DNA from 4 places in the Sphingobium sp. B2D3A genome. Region 2 is predicted to be linked to each of the others. Evidence: riboswitches for the same ligand, from Rfam matches in the RefSeq annotation. Region 2 holds a riboswitch; each other region holds the start of a gene.
The links. A riboswitch is a leader RNA that binds a small molecule or an ion and turns the genes downstream of it on or off. The one in region 2 is predicted to bind cyclic di-GMP.
Positions count from the first base shown of each region.

Region 1: it holds a riboswitch for cyclic di-GMP, as region 2 does, so the genes downstream of both, M2337_RS01720 (DUF4402 domain-containing protein) here and M2337_RS17220 (hypothetical protein) in region 2, are expected to answer to the same signal.
Region 3: it holds a riboswitch for cyclic di-GMP, as region 2 does, so the genes downstream of both, M2337_RS14385 (autotransporter domain-containing protein) here and M2337_RS17220 (hypothetical protein) in region 2, are expected to answer to the same signal.
Region 4: it holds a riboswitch for cyclic di-GMP, as region 2 does, so the genes downstream of both, M2337_RS05205 (hypothetical protein) here and M2337_RS17220 (hypothetical protein) in region 2, are expected to answer to the same signal.

Region 1 covers NZ_JAOQOI010000001.1:396,740-402,065, forward strand. The annotation lists gene M2337_RS01710 (hypothetical protein) at 1-947, opposite strand, end outside; gene M2337_RS01715 (hypothetical protein) at 940-1,512, opposite strand; gene M2337_RS01720 (DUF4402 domain-containing protein) at 1,532-2,059, opposite strand; cyclic di-GMP riboswitch class I at 2,325-2,401, opposite strand; gene M2337_RS01725 (FAD-dependent monooxygenase) at 2,885-3,946, opposite strand; gene M2337_RS01730 (hypothetical protein) at 3,967-4,167, opposite strand; gene glpD (glycerol-3-phosphate dehydrogenase) at 4,461-5,326, shown strand, end outside.
Region 2 covers NZ_JAOQOI010000002.1:101,006-106,331, forward strand. The annotation lists gene M2337_RS17195 (type-F conjugative transfer system secretin TraK) at 1-257, opposite strand, end outside; gene M2337_RS17200 (type IV conjugative transfer system protein TraE) at 296-895, opposite strand; gene traL (type IV conjugative transfer system protein TraL) at 899-1,183, opposite strand; gene M2337_RS17210 (hypothetical protein) at 1,235-1,570, opposite strand; cyclic di-GMP riboswitch class I at 1,957-2,031, shown strand; gene M2337_RS17215 (hypothetical protein) at 2,074-2,295, opposite strand; gene M2337_RS17220 (hypothetical protein) at 2,356-2,790, shown strand; gene M2337_RS17225 (lytic transglycosylase domain-containing protein) at 2,927-3,622, shown strand; gene M2337_RS17230 (helix-turn-helix domain-containing protein) at 4,519-5,100, shown strand.
Region 3 covers NZ_JAOQOI010000001.1:3,099,653-3,104,978, forward strand. The annotation lists gene M2337_RS14385 (autotransporter domain-containing protein) at 1-2,980, opposite strand, end outside; cyclic di-GMP riboswitch class I at 3,171-3,245, opposite strand; gene M2337_RS14390 (pyridoxal phosphate-dependent aminotransferase) at 3,545-4,687, opposite strand.
Region 4 covers NZ_JAOQOI010000001.1:1,121,616-1,126,941, reverse strand. The annotation lists gene M2337_RS05225 (efflux RND transporter permease subunit) at 1-1,049, opposite strand, end outside; gene M2337_RS05220 (efflux RND transporter periplasmic adaptor subunit) at 1,176-2,435, opposite strand; gene M2337_RS05215 (hypothetical protein) at 2,432-2,836, opposite strand; gene M2337_RS05210 (TetR/AcrR family transcriptional regulator) at 3,162-3,764, opposite strand; cyclic di-GMP riboswitch class I at 3,936-4,013, shown strand; gene M2337_RS05205 (hypothetical protein) at 4,216-5,326, shown strand, end outside.

The DNA.
Region 1 (5,326 bases), on a different contig from region 2:
GCTGTGTCTTGGTCGGTGAGCACAACGCTGATTTGCTCGCCTCGCTGCGGATGAGAGCGCAGAGCGATCTTCACCTGTCGCCGCTCTATCTCAGGATAGACACCGATCCCGCGCACGACACCTAACGGCTCGTCCTCACGGCGCGCCTTCGCCTTCCGGATTTCGATATCGCCGAAAAGGGAGTTCGGCCCACGCCTCACAAGATCAAAAGTGACGACCGGCGTAGGGCTGTTCAGCTCAGACCCCGGCCCAGGGCTCTCCATCGTGAACCGTGTGTTTTCGATCGCAGCCTCAACCTGGGGCGTGCCGATGCGCACGATTACAGGGATGGAAATCCCAAGAACAGATGCGATGCGGAACGAAACCGCACCGGGCTCAGCATTCGCAGCCTGATCGGCGGTTAGGCCCGTGTCAGGTGGCGGCACCGCCGTCACCGTCAGATGCGTGCGATATTCGCCGGCGGGCCAGTCGCCGGTGCCACCTGCACGAAGACGGATTGTCTGCCCCGTCCCCGGCTTGAGCAGCACGCGCCTTGGCGTGACCAGCATCATGGAACGCGCTGATTGAAGCTTGGCACTGAGGTCTCTCACCTCCGGCGCGCCGTCTGCTTCATCCGTTGGGCGGATCTGGCCGGTGGGCAACATGACCCGGTCGACAAAGCTGATGTCATACACCCCGGCGGCGGTGCCCTGATTGAAGAGGAATATGCTCGCCGTCCGCCCCAGCCTATCAAAGGTGATCCGCTTTGGATTGATGTTGAGGCTGGCGCTCCCGCCGGCCTGCTCTGTCGTCGCAGGCTGGGCAGAAGAGGAAGTGCCAAAAGCGGATGGGAAGGCGCCAGCGACCAACGCGATAGCGATAGCGACGCTTTTGCGTTGGTTCGCAGATCGCGTGACACACTTCACGACGCCTGGCAGAGTCATCACCGGCGTCTCCAGCTCATTCATATTGCGCCAGGACCAGCAAAGGCCCGCCGTCGGGCCCGTAGCTGTTGCGCAGCGCTTTCAAAAGAAACGGCGGAACAGACAGAAGCCCATCGCCGCTCAGCCGGCCCATGAGGACATCCTCGAACCCTGAGGGACCGGCTTCAAAGGACGGGAAATTATCATCGCTCAGCGTCGCAATCGGTACCCTGAGCGAACCCCCTGTACCTGGCTGGACGAATGCTTGTGAGACCAGGAGAGAAAACGTCTGGTTGCTGCCCCCGGCGATTTGAATAGGAGCGGCCATGGAAAGCCCGGCGTTTTGGTCGCTCTCGTTTGACTGCGGCCCTGGCGACAAGATCATGACCCGGAGGCTCGACTGAAGAACCAGCACCGGCTGCAGAACAATGTCCTTCGCCGATTGCGTGATCGAAGCTGGCTCCACGATCGAAACCTGGCCTTTCGCAGTCGCTTCCGCCGCGTTCGCCTGTGAGGCTGCAAGCGCCGCGCAAAGGCACAGCGCTCCCAGCGCAGGAGCGGTCGCCCGCAACAGGCGCACTCCCATCCGGATGGATGATGAGACCGTCACGAGACGCTCCTGCCACAGGTCAGTTGTAGGCGACGGTCGCCGTGAAGCTGCCCGAGTAATTGCCAGAGGCCTGCGTATTGGGCAGGGAGAAGCTACCGCCGACGCCGAAGGTCGCGGTGCCAGCTGTGCCGATGGAGCTGGACAATGTGCCCGTTGCGGCACTCGGCGTCAGCGTGACGGTGATCGTGCCGCCGGGCGTACCGGTCATGGAGAAGCTGGCGGGCACCGAGATCGAGAAAGTCTGCCCCCCTTCACCCGAGACCGTATAGGCGGCGCGCGACGTCGTGCCGCCAGCGGCAACGGCGTCGCCGGAACCAGACAGGCTGCGATTGCCCGTCGAGGCATCGACAGTGACCGTGTTGGTCCCTGCTACCGAGGGTTTCACGATCGTGCCGAACGCAAGGTCGCTGGTTTTTGCGATCGAAATCGGCTGAACAATCCGGGCTGTACCCGTGGTCGACACAGATGCTGAGGACTGAGCGTAGCTTGCCGCCGGGATGGAACCCAGAAGCGCAATTGTCGCGATAGACTTCAAGTTCACGAACATGACGATGTCTTTCTCTTACTTGATATGCACATGAATTTAATCGGAAAATATCAGACCCCACCCGCCTTGGAGGCCCTCGGGCGGCATCGTTTCGCGGATCTTGGGATTACAAGCGGGTGCATCTGGCGAGCCAGTCGCAAGCAACTGGATCACGTGATGATCGGTAAGGGTGCTTGCTGACCGTCGCCAAAGACGGGCCGTTGCCTGATGAGGGCGGAAAGGATCTGGAAGGCGCGAGGACGACAGGTCCACAATAGTTCTCCGTTTCGGTAACCCCGCTATCCCTGTGAGGGACCGGAGGCTTTGCGTCCCATCGTCGCCGATGGTTTGCCGTTTCGACCGAGAATCTCGGGCGCTATTAGGTAAATTTTGATTTAACTATTATACGCTACACAGTCAACGCCTATGTGGTGAACGACCAGATGGAGAATTGTGCGACTACTCCCATGTCGAACCGCAGATCGAGTAGCCCGATTAGGAGCGCGTTTGTTTTCAATGAAATAAACGCGAGGTTTGGATCATCAGAGCCTAAGCAACACGCCAATAACTTCGCGGACTGAAACGAACCGACGATGCGGTTAGCTCGCGCCAAACCGAATTCCATGAGGATGTATTTCGTTGCCGCCGCTATGATCCTGATGAATTACACATCCGGGCTAAATGCCAAGGCCCGTCTCGCGAAAAACGCCGCTTGGGCTCCTCTCCCCCCGCTTCGCTTGTCAGGGCGTGGAGCGCGCGACGCGGCCAAGCGTCGGTCCTCGTTTGAGCGTTTGCGGGGTGGGGTGCGGCCTCAGGATGTCGGCGCAATGCCGGAGAGCAACCGCCTCAACCGGCAGAGCGCACGAAATTCTGGCTGATCTGCTGGCCGGACCGCGCCAGTCTGCGTACCTCGGGCAGCCGGGACGCTTCATATCGCACGAGCGCGGCTTTGGGGTCGGTCCGCAAGGCCGCCGGGTCGAGGCAGCGCGCGAGGGTGAGAGCATCTTGCGCGGCGGTTGCAAAGCCATTGCCCGTCATTGGCGTGCAGACATGGGCAGCGTCGCCAACCAGACACATGCGGCCGGCGACGAGGCGGTCGGGACAATATTCCACGACCGGTGTGCCGAGCACCGCTTTGCGGGCGATACATTCCAGGATCGCATCGCGCCAGGGCGATGGCCAGTGCCGGCGCGCCAGTGCGGCCAGCTCATCGAACAGTGCATCCGGCATGTCGTTCGGGCGTAGCGAATGCCGCACCAGCGGGCCCTCGACCGCCCCTGTGCTGCGGAGGATTGCGTTATGTCCGGCGTCGTACCAGCCCCAGCCGACCCGGCGGCGGCCGCGCTCCGGACTGCCATCGGCGGCTGTCAGCGGAAAGCCGAGAAGCACATAGGGCCCGGACTCGAGAAACTCCAGATTGGGCGGATAGCGGACAGACAGCGCCGACTCTTCGGAAAAGCCGACCCAGGCCAGATACTCCGCGAAGACCGCATCGGGGCGCTCCGGACTGACCTGCCGCCGCACGACGCTCTGATAGCCGTCCGCGCCGACCAGCACCTTGCCGTCGAACCGCCGACCATCGGCGGTCCTTGCCCAGTCCCGATCCTCCGCCTCTCCCGTCGCTTCCACACAGGCGTTCTGCAGGACCACAATGCCCGCCCCGTCCGCCGCTGCGCGCAGACCGCGATAGACCGATTGCCATGCCTGGACGCCCGTCGCGAGCGCGCCCGTAGCGTGAGGACGCCCAGTCAACTGCTCGAGCAAGCCATAGCCGACCTGCAGCGCGGCCCCGGTGCGGTCGGTATCGGTCGAGCGCTCCAGGAGCGTGATCGAGAAGCCATGCCGCGACAGTGCGAGGCCGGTCATGAGGCCGGCAAGCGAGCCGCCGACGATCAGAATGTCGCTCATCCGCTCCGGGCTTGCCGACATCAGCTTTTCGGCGTCACCCAGACCTCGACGGGGGCGACGAACTTGCCGGGCGCCGGTTTGCCGACCTGCACGCGATCGATCGTCACCAGCTCGCCGCTTTCCAGATTAAAACTGGCCCAGGGCTTGGGCATGCGACCGAAGGTCATTTTCTGAACGGGTTGGCCGGTGGCCGAATTCATGATGGTTGCGATGACACTCATGGCCCAGCCGATAGCCATCACGGCGTGCCTCGGTCCAGCGATATTGATGGCCTGCCGACGCCGCGCGGGTACATCCGACGGGTTCGTTTGAAATTTCGCTTTTCCGGTGCGCGGATAGGTCCCGTATCTCGCGCCGACCCCGTCGTCCGGCCAAGCTAACGGGAAACTCGCTAGCCAATATAGTCTTGCGAGTGAAATTCGCTCGCGCCGGGGGCCGACCATCTGCCCATTTCAAAATACGAAAGATACGAAAGTAATTGACTTTCGTTGTCAGGCCCTGCGAAGGTCGCTCCATGGATATTGCGTATGATGTTCTGGTCGTTGGGGGAGGTATAAACGGCGCTGCGATTGCGCGCGATGCGGCGGGTCGTGGCGCGCGTGTCATGCTCGTCGAGCAGGACGATCTCGCCGCGCACACCTCCTCCGCCAGCACCAAGCTCATTCATGGCGGGCTGCGCTATCTCGAGCAATATGAGTTCCGGCTGGTCGCCAAGGCCCTGGCGGAGCGGGAACGGCTGATGCGTGCGGCGCCGCACCTCATCCGCCCGCTCGAGTTCGTATTGCCCCATGATCGCGGCATGCGGCCCATGTGGATGATGCGCATCGGCCTGTTTCTCTATGATCGGCTGGGCGGGCGCAGCAGCCTGCCCCACTCCCGGGCGATCAGGCTGGCCGGGGATGGCTATGGCAGCGCCATTCAATCTCGATTTGGCCGCGGCTATGTCTATGCCGATTGCTGGGGCGACGACAGCCGCCTCGTCGTCGCCAACGCGCAGGATGCCGCCGAGCATGGCGCGACGATCCTCACCCACACAAAATGCCTCGCCGCACAAAGGGATGAGCATGGCTGGCGCGTGTCCTTGCTGGGCACTGACGGCACGCCGTTCTCCGTGACCGCGCATGTGCTCGTCAACGCCACCGGTTCCTGGGCCGCTGATTTCCTGCCCGAGCGGGCCGGCGTTGCGGGCGCGGGCACATTGCGGCTGATCAAGGGTAGCCACATCGTCACCCGCAAGCTGTATGAGGGCGACCACGCCTATATCCTGCAGAATCCGGACAAGCGCATCGTCTTTGCCATTCCCTATGAAAACGACTTCACGCTGATCGGCACGACGGATGTGGAGTGGCAGGGCGCGCCGGACGTCGTGACGATTGACGC
Region 2 (5,326 bases):
CCGAAGAAGGACAGGGTTCCGGGCCGAAAGCCATCGGGCACAGAGATGTAGATGTCGCCGCGCGTTGGCTCGTTGACCACCGAGAAGTCGTCGCGAGGATCGAGCGTTTCGGTCTTGGAAACACTGGCGAAGGCGTCATCGACCAGGCTCACGCGCGTCAGCTCGCTCGCTGCCACCGTGCAGCGGACGCTGTCATTATCCTCGACGGTGAACTGCTGATCGGCCCAGACTGGAGATGCGGCGCACAATGCAGCCATGCATAGTCCCGCACAGGAGTATCTCGTCACGTTACCGGTCATGGCGTTGCCTCCCCACTGGCGTTGCTTTGCGAAGCGGGACCCGCCGTTGCGGGTTCGACGGCCCGGAAACCGATCAGGCGCAGTTCAAGACCGGTGTAGGTCCATTTGAACTGGAACGTGCGCTGGATGGCCGAGACCTCTTCGCGCCCGACCATGGTGTGCAAAACACCGGTTACGGTCGAGCTCAGGCCCTTGGGGTCGACCGTCAGCTTCTCCATCGTAAAGAACTGCGCGACGCTAGACCCACGCTGATCGTCGACGATCTTGATCAGCTCGCCTTTGAGCTTTCCGTAGGCGGAAGGATGAGCGATCTTGAGGACCTGGTTCATCCAATAGTCCGCCGACTGCGGCGTCCTGTTGAACATGAGTACCGCCGTGTCGCGTGTCACCAGTTCGAGATAATCGCGATCCATCGCCCGCGACGAAATGGTGACTGATCGTCCGGCGATCGGCTGCAGAACGATTTCGCGGTCCTTGACCGAAGCGGCGATCAGCGAGGCGACCGTCAGCACCGATAGGCCGGCACAAGTCAACGCGAGCATATTACGCTGGCGCAAGACCCTTTGAGCCTGCCCCTGACTATATTCCAGATCCATGCCTTACCCCGCCATCAATCGAATGTAGGAAGGCGGGACGGCGCTGAGCTTCAACACCTCACTCGGCAGATACCAGTAGGCAGCATTGATGAGCCAGGCACCGGCACGACCTGCCTTTGCCTTGCGTAAGCCCCACCAGCCCAATGCCCCTGCAATGATGCCGACCGTGAACTGCTGCGTGATGATGCCCACGACGAACGGTCCCACGGTCACGACAAGTTCGTCGATGGTCCAGGGGCCGATGCGCTCGGGCTCATCCAGCTTCGAGGGAATAGTGTATCGGTTCATAAGCCGCCCCGCCTGCCCGCCGAGCCGCGAAAAGCCCGGCAGGCTAGAGTGTCAGATGATCGCGGTGATCGTGCTGGTGACGATTGCGGGGCCGGTGGCCACGCCGATCCCAACGCCGAGCGGTACGCCGACCGATGCCATCTGGAAGCCGCCACGGGCGAGGTTCACCAGGCCGATTGCCGTCGCGACTATTGCGATCAACGTTCCGCCCGAACCCTGAAGGATGTTCTGAAAGAGCGTGGATGCCGGCGCGAATGTCGTGTCGGTGCCTGCGAAAGCAGGATTGATCAGATAGAACAGTGCCACAAGTAGCAGCGCGGCCATGACGGCCGCGTTGAGTGCACGTTCATTGTCCCGCGCAAAGCGCCGGGACATGGTCTTGCCCATATAGTTCTCCGATGTTTGCGAGGTGGTTCATCACCCCCGCAGCAAAATCGGAAAACATGAAGGCAGTCAGCAAGTGAAAATTGAACTGATTCAGCTCCAGAAATGATTTTCTAGCGAAAAATATCAAGAAATCGAATCGAGAGCCAAATTCTGCGCAATAAAATTTCTAATTCTGGCGGGTTTTCTCGCCACTATGGCGGGATTTCTAGCCGCAGTGGCTATTTTTCTAGCCAGTTTGGCGCGTTTTCTAGCCACGAACTGTGTTGCAAGTTCTCTTTGGCAGAATATCAAGGTTAATTTAAGCGTATGCCACGGATGTAACCTTGACCGATAAGCCGGGAACGTGGTTAGGAAACCCTGAACAGCCCATCCTCGGAACAATGAGCTGATCGAAAAGGCAAAGCGCTGGCGACAGCGGGACGCAAAGCCTCCGGTCTCACGAAGATAGCGGGGTCACCGAAACAGGGGTATTTCCGAAAAATGAAGACTGCAGCCCATAGCGGCTACTTCGCGGCGGGGGGGGCCTCTTCCCGCGTAAGTGCTTCATCGATCAACTGGCGAACGACTTCAGAGCGCGAGAATACCTCGCGACGGAGCATGGAGGCTTTCAAGCGCTCCATCAGCTCCGGTTCAACCATCAAAACAAGTCGATGCACCTTCTTTTCCATCCCTTCGCAGATGAAACATGCGTTGCGCTGTGACAACAATAACAGTAGTGCCAACATGACACAGTTTGCAAACATTGCAATGCTGCGACGTAGTGGCTTTTGGGGTGAGGCGATCTGATGATCGAGAAGTACCGAAATCTATATGGACGGGTGATCGCGCGTCGCTCACTCTCGCTACGCCAAATCAGCGAGTTGGTGAGCCAGCACCATAGCAGCCTGTCCGCCCTGCTCGAACCTGGTGGGAACCTCAGACCTCGATACGAAAATCTCGTCGCAGTTGGGCGAGCGATCGGAGTAGATCGCCTAGAAGCGTTCCTGGCGGTCGAAGTCCTCAACGACCCTGAACATTATCATGATCCGCGCCTCACACTCGTCTGCCGTCTCGTGTCGACCTTGATGAGGGAGTTATTCGAGCCAGACTCTGACGTGATGCCCGACCTCAATGATGGTGAGGTAGCGATGCTCTGCAATCGCATTCTCACGTTGCTCGGGGATCATCACAAGCTAATCCAGAGCAACCACGCGCGCTCGAACCTGATCTCTTTCCGCTAACCAGGAGAGAGCGATGATACGTCGTATCGATCCCCTCTTATTCCCTTTCGTAATTCTAACCTGCGCGGCCACCCCTCAAACTGTTAGGGCTGACGCGAGCCGGCAAGCGACTGTGCTTTCCTTTGGGGAGCGCGCGGTGGTTGAGGGGGACCTTCCCAGCCAGATTCGAGCCGGCATGATGATGAGCTTCTCAGAAGCCGCCCAACATCCAGCGCCCGAGGCGTCGCGGCCAACATCAGTGGCACCGTTTGTCCTCGCTCCCTTCTGGATGAAAGGGACAAGGGCTTCATCTGCTCGGCAAATTGCTATGTCGGCAAGCTCAACATCATGTGCAGCGCCAATATATCGGAAGTCTGCACTGCTCAACGCAGCAGCCGAAAAGCGCCGCGAGATGATATATCCGGTGGTGCATGACATTGCTTGTAGGTCCGGTCTTCCGGTTGGCCTCATGGATGCGCTGATCATTCAGGAGAGCGGGTACAATCACTCGGCAATCAGCAAGAAGGGCGCCTTTGGTTTAGGGCAGCTGATGCCTGACACGGCTCGTCAGCTTGGCGTCAACAGTTTCGACCTTCGTGACAATCTGCGAGGTGCAGCCGCATATCTAAAACAACAGCTCGACAGCTTCGGGCAGGTTCACCTCGCGCTCGCCGCCTACAACGCAGGCCCAGGTCGGGTTCGTAAGAAGCGCGAGATCCCCAACATCGAAGAGACCCAAATTTACGTCAGGCGCATTCTCGCGAATTGGTACCATCTGACTGGTATAGCGAATGAGAGAACCTCCCGAGCGCCGATCGCCTCAGCGCGGGCTGAAATTGTTCGAGTGTATTGATGGTCGTCCATCAAAGCTCGGCCATCGCCCAACGGTTTTGCAAGCGTCGTGCACGGTCCGCAGCGACAATTATCGCCGATCCCACGATTCTTTTGCCCGTATCGTCGGCGAAAGCACGAGATTCAATCGTGGCACGCAAACGGAACAGAAGCGCATGCTCCCGCCCGGTCGAATCTATTTTCCGGTTTTGGTCTCTGAGACGTCACCGCGTCTGACCGTTCGATCAAATGAGACCGCCGCGTCCGTAATGAAATGAAAGGGGGCAAGTGAGGACATAAAAAAACCCGGCCAAGGGCCGGGCTTTTTGGAGGATCAACGCAAGCGTCAAACCAGGTGTTGCAGCCGGACGCTAGCCTGACTTCCCAAAACTCGCAACACAAAAGCGCAAATTGCGCCGCGATTTTTTGCGTCCTCACGGGCTCCAGATTTGGAGTGACCGAACGATGTTCCATACCCAAATTGGAATAGCAGATGTGCCTTCGGCCGCGCTGGCCGAGCTCCGTAACGCCGGAATAAGCGACGATGACATCAGCACGGCGCATGCCCTCCAGCAGCGCCAGCGAGCCGCAGGCGTTCCGGTCCTTCCGCTGGCAGTTCTATGTGGCGTGAGGGAGCCTCAGCGCCGCATGTCTGGCGCCCTGAGCGCGACAGCATCGAGATTGGCGGGATCCCCCCCCCTCTCGCGGAAGCCGCACGGCAGCACGCACATCACGCGTCGGCCGGTCTGGGGCGGCAGCGTGCGCACTGGGGACGTTGCGGAGGCAGAGTTTGTTAGGCCGGTTACCACTGAGCAGCGCAAGCAGCTCACCCATGCATGTTACCGGATGTTTGAGCACGGGAGGAAACTCGCGGCCGAAGCGCGTTCTGGTCGCGAGCTTACGGCCGAGGAGCATCGCTTGACGCTATTCACGCGGTCATGCCGCGACATGCTCATCAGAATGCTCGATGAGCTTCACTATCGCAAAGGGTGGTGCAATCCCTCTTACGAGACGTTGATGCGGTGGACAGGTCTTGGCCGCCGCGCCGTCCACTACTGCATTCAAAGGCTTCGAGATCTCGGCGTGGTGGAATGGATCAGGCGCTACATCTACACGCGGGATCAGGAGATGGGTGCTCGCTCGGAACAAACATCAAACCTTTATCGTGCGCAGCTTCCTGCCTGGATCGGTAGATTGATCGGTCTTTTTGCCCCCGTTCCCGCGGACGAGGCTCAACGCCGATCAGAGGCGCTGGAGGAACATGCTCAAATGCTAGCTGCCGTGGGAGCGGTTGAGCGTCGCAGGTTCATGCCTGCAGACCCGGCTCAACGCGCGGCGTTGATCCTCGCCGCGGAGAGGGCCGCCGAGCGGCAGCACAACGAGGCTTTGAGCCGTGAGTGCAATCCATGCACTCCTCCTCACCCGAATATTAATTCTATAAAGAAGGAAAGATGGAATGACCCTAGTCGGGTCATGCTGACCCCTAGCGGGGAAGCCTAAACCTCACCGCAAAACTCCGCATGAAACCCTAAAACCAACACTGAAGGTCAGAACCGACGGCTACGCCGCCGGAATGCTCCCCAATGGGAGCAAGCGGCACCCGCCGTTCTTAAAATGACGCCTCAGTCCGAGGTCATGATGAAAGAAAGGTTTGAATGAGAGCAGCGGAAATTCCCAATCGGCGAAAACACGAACCGCCCATCCCAGCCAAATCGAATCGGTGGTG
Region 3 (5,326 bases), on a different contig from region 2:
CCGCGCCTGTAGAGCCGCTGACGGTGCCCACATAGCCATCCGTGCTGGTGACCCGACCGCCCTGCGCGATGTTGAGCGTTCCTTCGCCGACGTTGCCGACGTAGAGAATGCCGTCATTGGTCCACGTGCTGCCCGCGCCGCTCACGATGGCCGTGCCCTGACCGGTCGACTCCCAGCCAATGATCGCACCTTGCGAACTCGCCGAGGCGCCATTGCTGACCATGAGCGTGCCCTCGCCAGAGATGCCGATACCAATGCGACCGCTGCCGATCTCAAGCGTGGAGCCTGCTCCATCGACGCTGACGCTGCCGACAGCGGACTGAGCCCCACCGATTCGCAGGGATTCGCCGGTGACGCGGCCGCCCGCCTCGATGGTCAGCGTACCGCTGCTGCCCTCCTGGCTCGCCACATCGATCAGGGCGGCTGCCGACAGCAGGGCGCCGTTGGAAACCGTGGCGGTGCCCGTGCCGCTGTAGCCGACCCGCATGTTGCCGGCGTAGCCGTTACGGGCGAGAACACTGTAGGTCGTGCCTTCGCCGGTCAGCGTCAGCGTTCCGCTCGAGCCGGTGTCGACGCCAAGCGCGCTGGTGTAGGACGTGACTTCTGCGCCGCCGGACACCGTCACATTGCCCTGGCCAACGGTGTCGTTGCCGGTGCCGCCGATGTACAGGCTGAGGCCGTTGCGCCACACCGTGTCGGCACCGTCGACGATCATCGTCGCCGTGCCGGAGCCGTTTCCGCCGATATAGCTGCCGTCAGCCTCCAGCAAACCACCGTCGGTCACCGAGATGCTGCCCTCATCCGCACTGAACCAGCCATCGGCCGAAACCCAGTCGGCCGGCAGTTCGGAATGCAGCGTACCGACACGGAGCGCCGAACCCTGACCACTGATGCTGACCGAGCCGCCCGCGCCCATATAAATGCTGCCATTCACAGTTTCGACCGAGCCGCCATTTGTGATGGTCAGCGACCCGGAGGAATTGGGATTGCGGCTGATCTCGATGAGGCTTGAGTTGATCCAGCTCGCGCCGCCATCAACGGTAACGCTCCCCGCGGTGCCATTCATGCCAATGGCCGCAGAGACAGAGTTGAGCTGCCCCACCGCCTTGATATTGAGCGAAGCCAGCTCCGCGCCGCCCACGGTCACCGTGCTGGCGCTGAAGCCGCCCGTGAGGTCAAAGGCGCCGCCGGTGACATCCAGCGCACCGTTGAAGAGAGCGCCATTGCCGGTGAAAGCGAGCGCACCTTCGCCCGCCTTGACGAACCTGCCCTGGCCGACCAACGTGCCGGCGAAGACGGTGTCGCTGCTCTGGTCGAGCACGAGCACGCCGCCATCGGTGGAGACAAGGCCAGCTTCTCCGACAGTGAGCGAGCCCAGGGTCGCCTGATAGGTGGAGCCCCCCACGCCCAGCACGCCCCCTTCAACGACATAGGCCTGACCCACACCGAATGCGTCGCTGCTGGCAGCGTTCAGCGTCCCTTCGCGGACCGTCCAGCCGGTCGTCCCTGTCCCCGTGAGCGTCCAGGTGCCGGTCCCTACCTTCACGAACTCATCGAAATCATAATATTGCGTGCCGACCAATCCGGCGTCGAATGACGCATTGATGGCGCCGCCCAGCGCCAGGGTATTGGTGCCGCTCGCGATATCCGCATCCGCGACGAGGCCGATGATGTTGAAGCCGGCATGCAACTCCAGCGTCACGTCGCCGGCGCCCATCAGAATGGCGTGGCCGAAGGAAGGCGAGGCCTCGATGGTACCGGCGTTGATGATCGTGGTCGCCGCGCTGTTGGTGACGATACCGGTTTCACCCAGGATCGACCCGGAATTGGTGATCTGGACCATGCCGCTAAGTGTGTCTGCATCGACAGCCGCGATCCCGCTCAGCGATTGCAGCGTGCCGGTGTTGCTGATGACCACATCGCCAAGCGGCGTGCGCGCCTGAACTGCGCTTCCGGTTCTGCCGGTGACAATGCCGCTGTTGGTGATGGTGATTTTACCAGAGCCGGGCGCATCCTCGTCGAAGCCGGCGACGGCGAGAATGCCGGTGGTGCCCTCCGCAATGCCTGCGTTGGTGATGGTGATATTGCCGATCTGCGAGGCGCCCTGAATCGCCGGGCCGTTGGCCGAGATAGCCTCACCCTGCTCCTGATTGTCGATCACCACTTCGCCGTTCGGCGTCCAGCCGACCAGCGCCTGATTGTTGACCGAAGACACGTAGGCGTTGTTCGTGATTTTCGCCAAACCGTTGTAATTGACGACGCGGATACCCGCCGCCTGAGCCTCCACCTGGCCAGTGTTCGTCACGGTCACCTCGACCGGCTCGGCATCGTTGAAACCGCCGTCGGCGTAGATTCCCCGCTGGGTGAAGTCTGCGGCCCCGTTGGTTTGCTGGACCGTGATGGCCCCGCTATTGGTGATGTTCACCGATCCTGCGTTGGTGGTGGCAGAGATGCCATTGGTTTCCACGCCTGAGACCGTCAGCGCGGCGCCATTCTCGATCACGATGTCGCCCGCGATCTGGTTGCGAACCCAGATGCCACCGTTGCCACCCACGCTGTCAACCGTGACGTCCGGGCCCAAGGTGACCGAAATGTCGTTCCGACCCTGGATATTGGAACTGACGTTTACGCCGCCATTATCAGTGGTGCTGATCGTGGAATTGGTGATGAGCAGCGTCGACGTAATGTCGCCAGAGACTGTATTGTCCCACGTATAATAGCTGACGCCATCGCCCGTGATGCTCCACTCGTCCTGTGCGCCGTTCACAATGAGGCTGGTATCGCCTCCTTCAATACGAGCCTTAACCGACGAGGGTTCGCAGAAAAACAGGGTCACATTACCCTCAGTCTGGCAAATGCCAGGCTCGGCGTGGGCGGCAGATGCGCCTGCCAACATCCCCGCAATGCCGACGCTGCTGAACAGACCGGCCTTGAGAGCCTGCCGAACGGCGCCGCGCGTTTTGATTGCCTTGCCCTGCATTACGAAATCCCCTCGTGTGGGCCCACCGCCCAGATGATGTGAAGGGCAAACCGCCATGCAGGTGCGGTTCAACGGGATTTGAGACAGGATCGAAGCGCGACGACAGGGAGCGCAGCCTGAGGTTCAAACGAACCCCATGACCTTCTCACAGCAGGTTACACACGATATCCGAAAATGCTCTGTTTCATCCCCCGGTAGCCCCGCTACCCCATTGGGGCCGGAGGCTTTGCGTCCCGCCGTTACCGACAGTTTGCCCTTGTCGAAGGCGACGAACACCCTTGGGAAAGCCCGTGAGGCGGAGCCGTCATCTTCAGGAGGAATATTAACGTTAGCTGAGCGGCAGCGCAACAAAAAAGCCCGCCCTCGTCGAGATGACGCGCATGCAGATCGAAGCCATACAGCTGATTTGTCGTGTGAAAATCGGCACTCCCGGTCTGGAGCGAGGTCATAACCGACCCTGTCAAGCCGATAATCATGGTTAACGAACGCGCAAGCAAGACGTCGATTGCACTGCAATCCGCTCCTCTAAAATATGGTTGGGGACCACCGCCCGCGACGTGATCGTTACAGCCGTCGCTGGCCGGGCAACCATGCCGAAAGGCGCCGCACTGCCTCTTGCACTTCGGCTTCCGTGATCGCAAAGCTCAGCCGGATGAACCGATGGCCATTGACCGGATCATGGTCGACCCCCGGTCCCGTGGCGAGGCCTGTCTCAACGAGCAGCTTCTTGCAGAACGCCGGGCTATCATCCGTAAAGTCGCTGACATCCGCATAGATGTAGAAGGCACCATCCGGCGGCGCGATGCGTCGCAGGCCAAGGGCTGGCAAGGCTTCCATGAGAATGTCCCGATTGCGGGCATAAGTAGCGCGATGCGCTTCCAGTTCCGACGTGCAGTCCAGCGCCGCCAAAGCGGCATGCTGGCTGATCGACGGCGCGGTCAGGAACAAGCTGCCCATATAGGCGCGGGCACGCTCGACCATGGCGCGCGGCACATAGAGCCAGCCGAGCCGCCAGCCGGGCATGCAGTAATATTTCGAGAAGCTGCTGACGATCATCGCGTCGGCTGCGAATTCCCCCATCGAGCGGCAAGGCGCGCCGTAGCTCAGGCCGTGGTAGATTTCGTCCGAAATGACCGCGATGCCGCGCTCCCCGCAGAGCCGCGCAATCGCCTCCAGTTCGGCAGGCGCGATGATCGTTCCGGTGGGGTTGGCCGGGCTGGCGACGATCACACCCTGCGGTGCCGGATCCAGCGCCGCGAGCGCGCGCGCCGTCAGCTGAAAGCGCGCCTGCTCGCCGCATTCGATCTCGACCGGCGTCATGGTGAGCGCGCGCACCGTGTTGCGATAGGCGACATAGCCCGGCCGGGCCATGGCGATCCGATCACCCGCCTTAAACCGGGTGCTCAGCGCAAGGACCAATGCCGGCGAGGCGCCGCAGGTGAGCAGGAACTGATCCGGCTCCGCCGCTATGCCGTACCGCTCCCGATAGAGTTGGACGAGACGCGCCTGCAGCGCATGACTCTCCCAATAACCCATCGGATCGATGCCAAGCGCGTCGCGCGCAGCATCCAACGCGGCCTGCGGTGCCCCCGTGGAGGGCTGGCCAAACTCCATATGGAGAACCGATCGCCCCTCCCCGCCCAGGCGATAGGCCAACTTGCTCAATTCTATGGCCTGAAACGGCTCGACTTCCATCAGATCACCCATCGCTCGGTACAGCGCCGATAGTCGGCTCCGGCACAGATGCCAACGTTGGGGACTGCGGAAGCGGCCGAGTTTGAGAACCCGGAGAACGACCCCGGACACATTGATTTACGAGGAGAAAAGTTGAGTAGCTAGTATTGCGTGAAAATTTAAAACTCAGCTTCCTAACATATCCAAGAAAAGCTTTTTGATCTTCATCAGATTTAATATTTTTACCTTTTCCGTACCATCAGAAGCAGGGCACTCTGTGCCTTCAAAGACGAGAATCAAAAATTTCATGTTTTTGAAAATTAAAATCTGTTTAATACTCTATTTATGATTACTTACAATTGAATATTCATTGTCGTCTTTTGTCCTTTCAAATGTATTTCGGGGCAACTGACCGATGTAGATTGCGCGAAGCTAAAAGGCGACAGCGCCCTGTCGGCGCTCTTTGGCCGCCGCGGCGGGAGTCTTGACCGGCACAGCCTCCCACCGGGCGAGCCTATTACGCTCGCCACAAGGGTATGCTGCTCCTGGGCGAGATCGTCGAACTTGGCCTCGACGAGCGGGGCGATGGAAGGTGACGTGATCTTCAACGTTTCGAACGTTTGACCCAGAATTTTGACTTCTCGATACAACCGATCGCGTAGCGGACCACTC
Region 4 (5,326 bases), on a different contig from region 2:
ACCGCCTCGACCAGCGTCTTCACGACCTCGTCGATGGACTTCTGGATGAACTCGGTGGGGTTGTAGACAATGCGATATTCAAGGCCCTGCGGGAAGTCCTTGGCCAGGACGTTCATCTCCGCCTTGATCGCCTCGGCAGCGGCCAGCGCGTTCGATCCCGGCATCTGGAAGACGGGGATGATCACGCTGTCCTTGTCGCCGAGGTAGGCCGACGTGCCGTAATCCTCGGCGCCCAGCTCAACGCGCGCGACATCGGAGACGCGGACCTGCCGGCCCTGATCGTCGGTGCGGATGACGACATTGGCGAACTGCTGCGGATCGGTGAAGCGACCCTGCGTCTCGACATTGAGCTGGAAGGCCGATCCGCCCGAGGGGGGCTGGCCGAGCGTGCCGGCGGCGACCTGCACATTCTGCTGGCGCAGCGCGGAAACGATGTCGCCGGCCGTCAGACCCAGCGCCGCCGCACGGCGCGGATCGATCCACACGCGCATGGAGAGATCGCGCGAGCCGAAGAGCTGCACGTCGCCCACGCCCTCGATGCGGGCCAGCCGGTCCTTGATGCGGGTCTGCGCGTAATTGGAAATATACTCGCGATTGAGCGAGCCATCAGGCGAAATGAGGTTCACCACCAGCAGGAAGTCCGGCGAGGTCTTCTTGGTAACGATGCCGAGGCGCTGCACCTCCTGCGGCAGGCGCGGCTCGGCAATGGCGACGCGGTTCTGCACCAGAACCTGCGCCTCATCGAGGTCCGTACCTTGCTTGAAGGTGACGGTGACGACCACGCGCCCGTCCCCCGTCGATTGCGACGAGAGATAGAGCATGTTCTCGACGCCGTTGATCTCCTGCTCGATCGGGCTGGCGACGGTCTCCGCCACGGTCTCGGCAGAGGCGCCGGGATACATGGCCGAGACGGTCACCGTCGGCGGCACCACCTCGGGATATTGCGAAACGGGCAGGAAGAAATAGCTGATCGCGCCGATGATCGTGATGATGACGGCGATGACGGCCGCGAAGATCGGCCGGTCGATGAAGAAACGGGACAGACGCATGAGGAGATCTCCTCGGGGGCAGCGCTCAGAGCATGTCCGGGTCAGGCGGCTTCACCTGACGGCTCGGACATGCGGAAAGCAAAAGGGACCGGATCAGGATCGGCTTCAGGCGAAGCCGATCACGACCTAGCGCGTAAACGTGGCCTGGCCGGACATCAGCGCGGTGGCGGCGGCAGGCGTCGCCGGCTGCGTCTCAGGCGCAATGCGGCCTTTGCGGACCTGCACCTTGCCGCCGGGCATGGCGAGCTGGGTGCCAACGATCACCACCTGATCCGCGGGATCCAGCCCGGCCCGCACGACGCGCAGGCCATCGACAACCGGCCCAAGCTCGATCGGCTTGGCGGCGACGGTGCCATCCTTGCCGACGACGAGCAGCGTCTTGCGCGCCTGATCGGTCTGCACGGCGGTGTCCGGCACCAGCAGCGCGCGGGTTGGCGCGCCGGTGGAGAGGCGCATGTTGCCGAACATGCCCGGCGTCAGGAACAGATCGGGATTTGGCAGCACGGCGCGGGCGCGAATGGTGCCCGAGCGCGGATCAAGGCCGTTATCGGTAAAGTCGAGCTTGCCCTTCCAGCGATAGGCATTTTCGTCCTGCAGCTTGATCTCGACCGGCGTGGCGTCGGCATCGGCATCACGCTTGGTCTTGAGGAACAGCGCTTCGGACCCCTCGAAGGTGAAGTAGATCGGATCGAGCGCGTTGATGGTGGTGAGCAACGTGCCGGATGCGCCCTCTCCCGAGGATGCGAGGTTGCCGGGGTCGATCCGCCGATCCGAGATGCGGCCGCCAATGGGCGCGCGCACGGTGGTGAACTCAAGATCCAGCGCGCGGCTGCGGGCACGGGCCTGGGCACCGGCCAGCGCAGCCGATGCTGCCGAGACGCGGGCGCGGAGCCGGTCGACTTCGCTCTTGGAAACGGCTTCTACCGCCACCAGCCGTTCGGCGCGCTCAAGATCGCTGCGGGCCAGCGCGAGATCGCTCTGGGCCGTGGCGACACCAGCGCGCGCCTCGGCCAGCGCAGCCTGGAAGGGGCGCGGATCGATGGTGAAGAGCGGCTGACCAGCGCGGACCATCTGCCCGTCCGTGAAATGCACGGCCGTGATCTGGCCGGAAATGCGCGGACGCACCTCGACCGCGCGGCTCGGCTCGAACCGGCCGACATAATCGTCCCACAGCATGATCTCGCGCGCGAGCGGGGCCGAAACGGTGACAGTGGGTGCCGCCATCGCGGCCTGAGCCGGGGGCGACGGGCGCATCAGCGCATAGGCCCCGGCAATGGCGAGCACCGGCAGCGCCACCCAGGCGGCACGGGTCAGCGAGCGGCGCCGCGTCGTGCCGGCGTCGATGGGCGTGGCTTCCGCCGGGCTGAGTTTCTTGAGCATGTTCATGCGCGGTTCCTCCGCTTGATCGACAGACGCAGGGCGCCGATGTGGCGGAGCAGCGTCTCATATTGATGGGTCGTGTAGCCGGCCTCGTAAAAGCGACCGAGCTCGGATGGGGCGATGTTGTAGCCATGGTGCCAGCTCAGCACCGCGATGCGCCGCAGCGCTTCGAGGCGCGCGCTCGCCAACGGCATGGCCCGGCGGAAGCCGAAGACGAGGCGCAGCAGGCGGCCCAGGCGGCTCTCCTCGCGGAGGGAAGACAGACCGTCCTCCCGCGCAAGGCGGACAATCGTCCACTCGACCGGAAGGAGGTGGCCATCCTGCACCTGGAGGCTTGCAGCCTCCGATGCAGTGACACCCGGGACCATCGCCCGTGCCCCGCCATCTCTCAGATCCAGATATGCCATCACCATGTCTCCTCCTGCTTCCCCGGCAGGCACGACGGGGTAGCCCCGGACAGCCAGTGCTGCCGGGCGCGCGCATCGCGGATGCCAGGGATCGATCCGGGAAAGACGGTGCGCGACCGGCGCGTCCGTCCCGAAACCAGAACCTATGAAATTGCTGTCAAATCAAGTCGGGCAAGCAGAACGCGCCCGGCCAAGCCGCACGCACTCCCACGCCTTCTGTACTGACTGGTATATTAATCGGATGTTCAGGCGTCAACCCGGTTTTTTGTACCGACCGATATTTTATTTTGCAGCGCGCAAAATCGGTCTTGGGTCCCCAGGCGCTTCAGCGGCTAGGCCACATCCCCATAGTCGTCTCGGCAACGCGCTCCAGCTCCTCCCGCGTGGTGCCGGAGCCGGCCAAAACCGCCATGCCCTGCAAAACGGCGATGAGATACTTCGTGATCGCTTCCGCATCGGTGGGCCCGACAAACTCGCCCTCGTCGATGGCGCGCTGCATCCGGGCCACCAGTGCCCGCTTCACGGTCTCGCCGCGCTTGAGCACTTCCTCACGGATCGATTGCGCTTCCGCGCCACAGGCGGTGACGCTGATCACGCTGAGGCAGCCGGTGGGCTGGCCATTGCCGGCAATCGTGGAGAGTGCGCCATCGAGCAGATGCTGCGCCACGCCGCGCGCGGTGGGCATATCCAAAGCCGGACCGATATAGGCCAGCTTCTCCCGCTCGTAGAGATCGAGCGCCTGCCGGAACAAGGCCTCCTTGTTGCCGAACGCGGCATAGAGACTCGGGCGGGTGATCCCCATCGCGTCCGTCAGCTCGCTGAGCGACGCGCCCTCATAACCCTTGGTCCAAAACACACGCAACGCGGCCGCAAGCGCCTGCTCGCAGCAAAATTCGCGGGGCCGACCCCTGATGGCGGTCTGTTCCATATCGGGCGGTATAGAATTCCTCGCCGGGCTTGTCGAGTCCGGTGCGACGAAGGGAGCCAGGACGGTCCCGCTCGGGCGGCACGTTCTCCCAGGCATGATAAAAGTTAAGTTCAGACTCTTTTCCATGAACCTTTTCCAGCGCTTGACATTTCAAGCGCAGGATCACTCCGATCCCGATAATGGCAAAGCGGTGGTGACGCCGTGACGCAAAGCTTCCGGCCTTGGGTTCAAGGTAGCGGGGTTGCCGAAGGAGCCGAGGTCGGAGCTGTGTGTGCGTGTCTACGCCTCGCTCTGGCTATGATCGCTCCACACCGCTCCGCGCTACGTGGGCCTGCCATCGGATAGCTCCGTCTCCAGCCCGGCTGCAAGCCTGACAGGAGATGACGCAATGGCTCAGGTTCTTTCCACGACGACATTCCGATCCAACAGAACGTCACGACTATGCCGGGCCATGCCCGCCATAGCCGCCTGCTCCGCGCTCGCCATGCTGCTGAGCGCCTGCGAGACCAGCGGTTATTCCCGCTACGCCAATGTCGGCTCGCCAGCGCCCGGGTCGGGCGGCAGCAGCGATGGCGGCAGCAACAATGGCGGCGGCGGCACTGACACGGGCGGCGGCGGAAATACCGGCGGTGGGAACACCGGCGGCGGAAATACCGGGGGCGGCGGATCGGCCGATGGCGGCGGCGGCACCGGTGGCGGTCTGGCTGGGGGCGTCGTTACGCAGGTCTCCCCGGTTCTGGCGACGGCCGGCAATGCCGTGCTCGGCGTCGCGGATGGCCAGCAAGGCGTGACCACCCCCATCGCCGCTGCCTTGCCAGTCACGCAGCCCGTGACCGGCACGATCACGCGGGTGCTGCAGGATACCGGCACGGTGCTGGTCGATGCCGGCGAGGGCCGCACGCTGCTGCTGCAGGGCGCGCAAGGCGTGGTCGGCGATGTGGTGTCCATCGATGTTGGCGGTCGCACCGTGACCAACGGTCTTGATGGCACAGCGGGCGCGATCGGCGTCGGCGTGCTTGGCGACACCCAGCCGACGGGCACGCTCGCATCCGCCGGCGTGCTGAACGCAGGCAATACCGCGCTGGCGACAGTGAACGGCATCGCCGATGTACGGGTGACCAACATTACGGCGCCCACCGGCGGCATTTCCGACAATCTGCTGAATGTCGCGCTCGGCGGCAATCAACTGCTGGGGAGCGGCGATCCGGCGCTGGTCAACGCCAATGTGCTGCCGAACGGCGCGTCCCTGCCCGGCGGTGGCACGGGGGCCGTGGGCGGCGTGCTCGGCGCGGTGAGTTCGACCGTCGGGTCTGTCGGCGGCGCCGTGGGCGTGGGCGGTGACGTGTCAGGCGGCGGCGTGCTTGGCGGCGGAACGGCCACGGGCGGCGACGTAAATGGCGGCGTGCTTGGCACGGTCGGTGCCACGGTCGGCTCGGTCGGCGGTGCGCTAGGCGTTGGCGGCAGCGTCGAAGCCGGTGCAGGCGCAGGCGCCGGCACCACGACCAATGGCGGCTTGCTGGCGCCGGTAACCGGCACGCTCAACACGGTCGGCACTTCCTTGG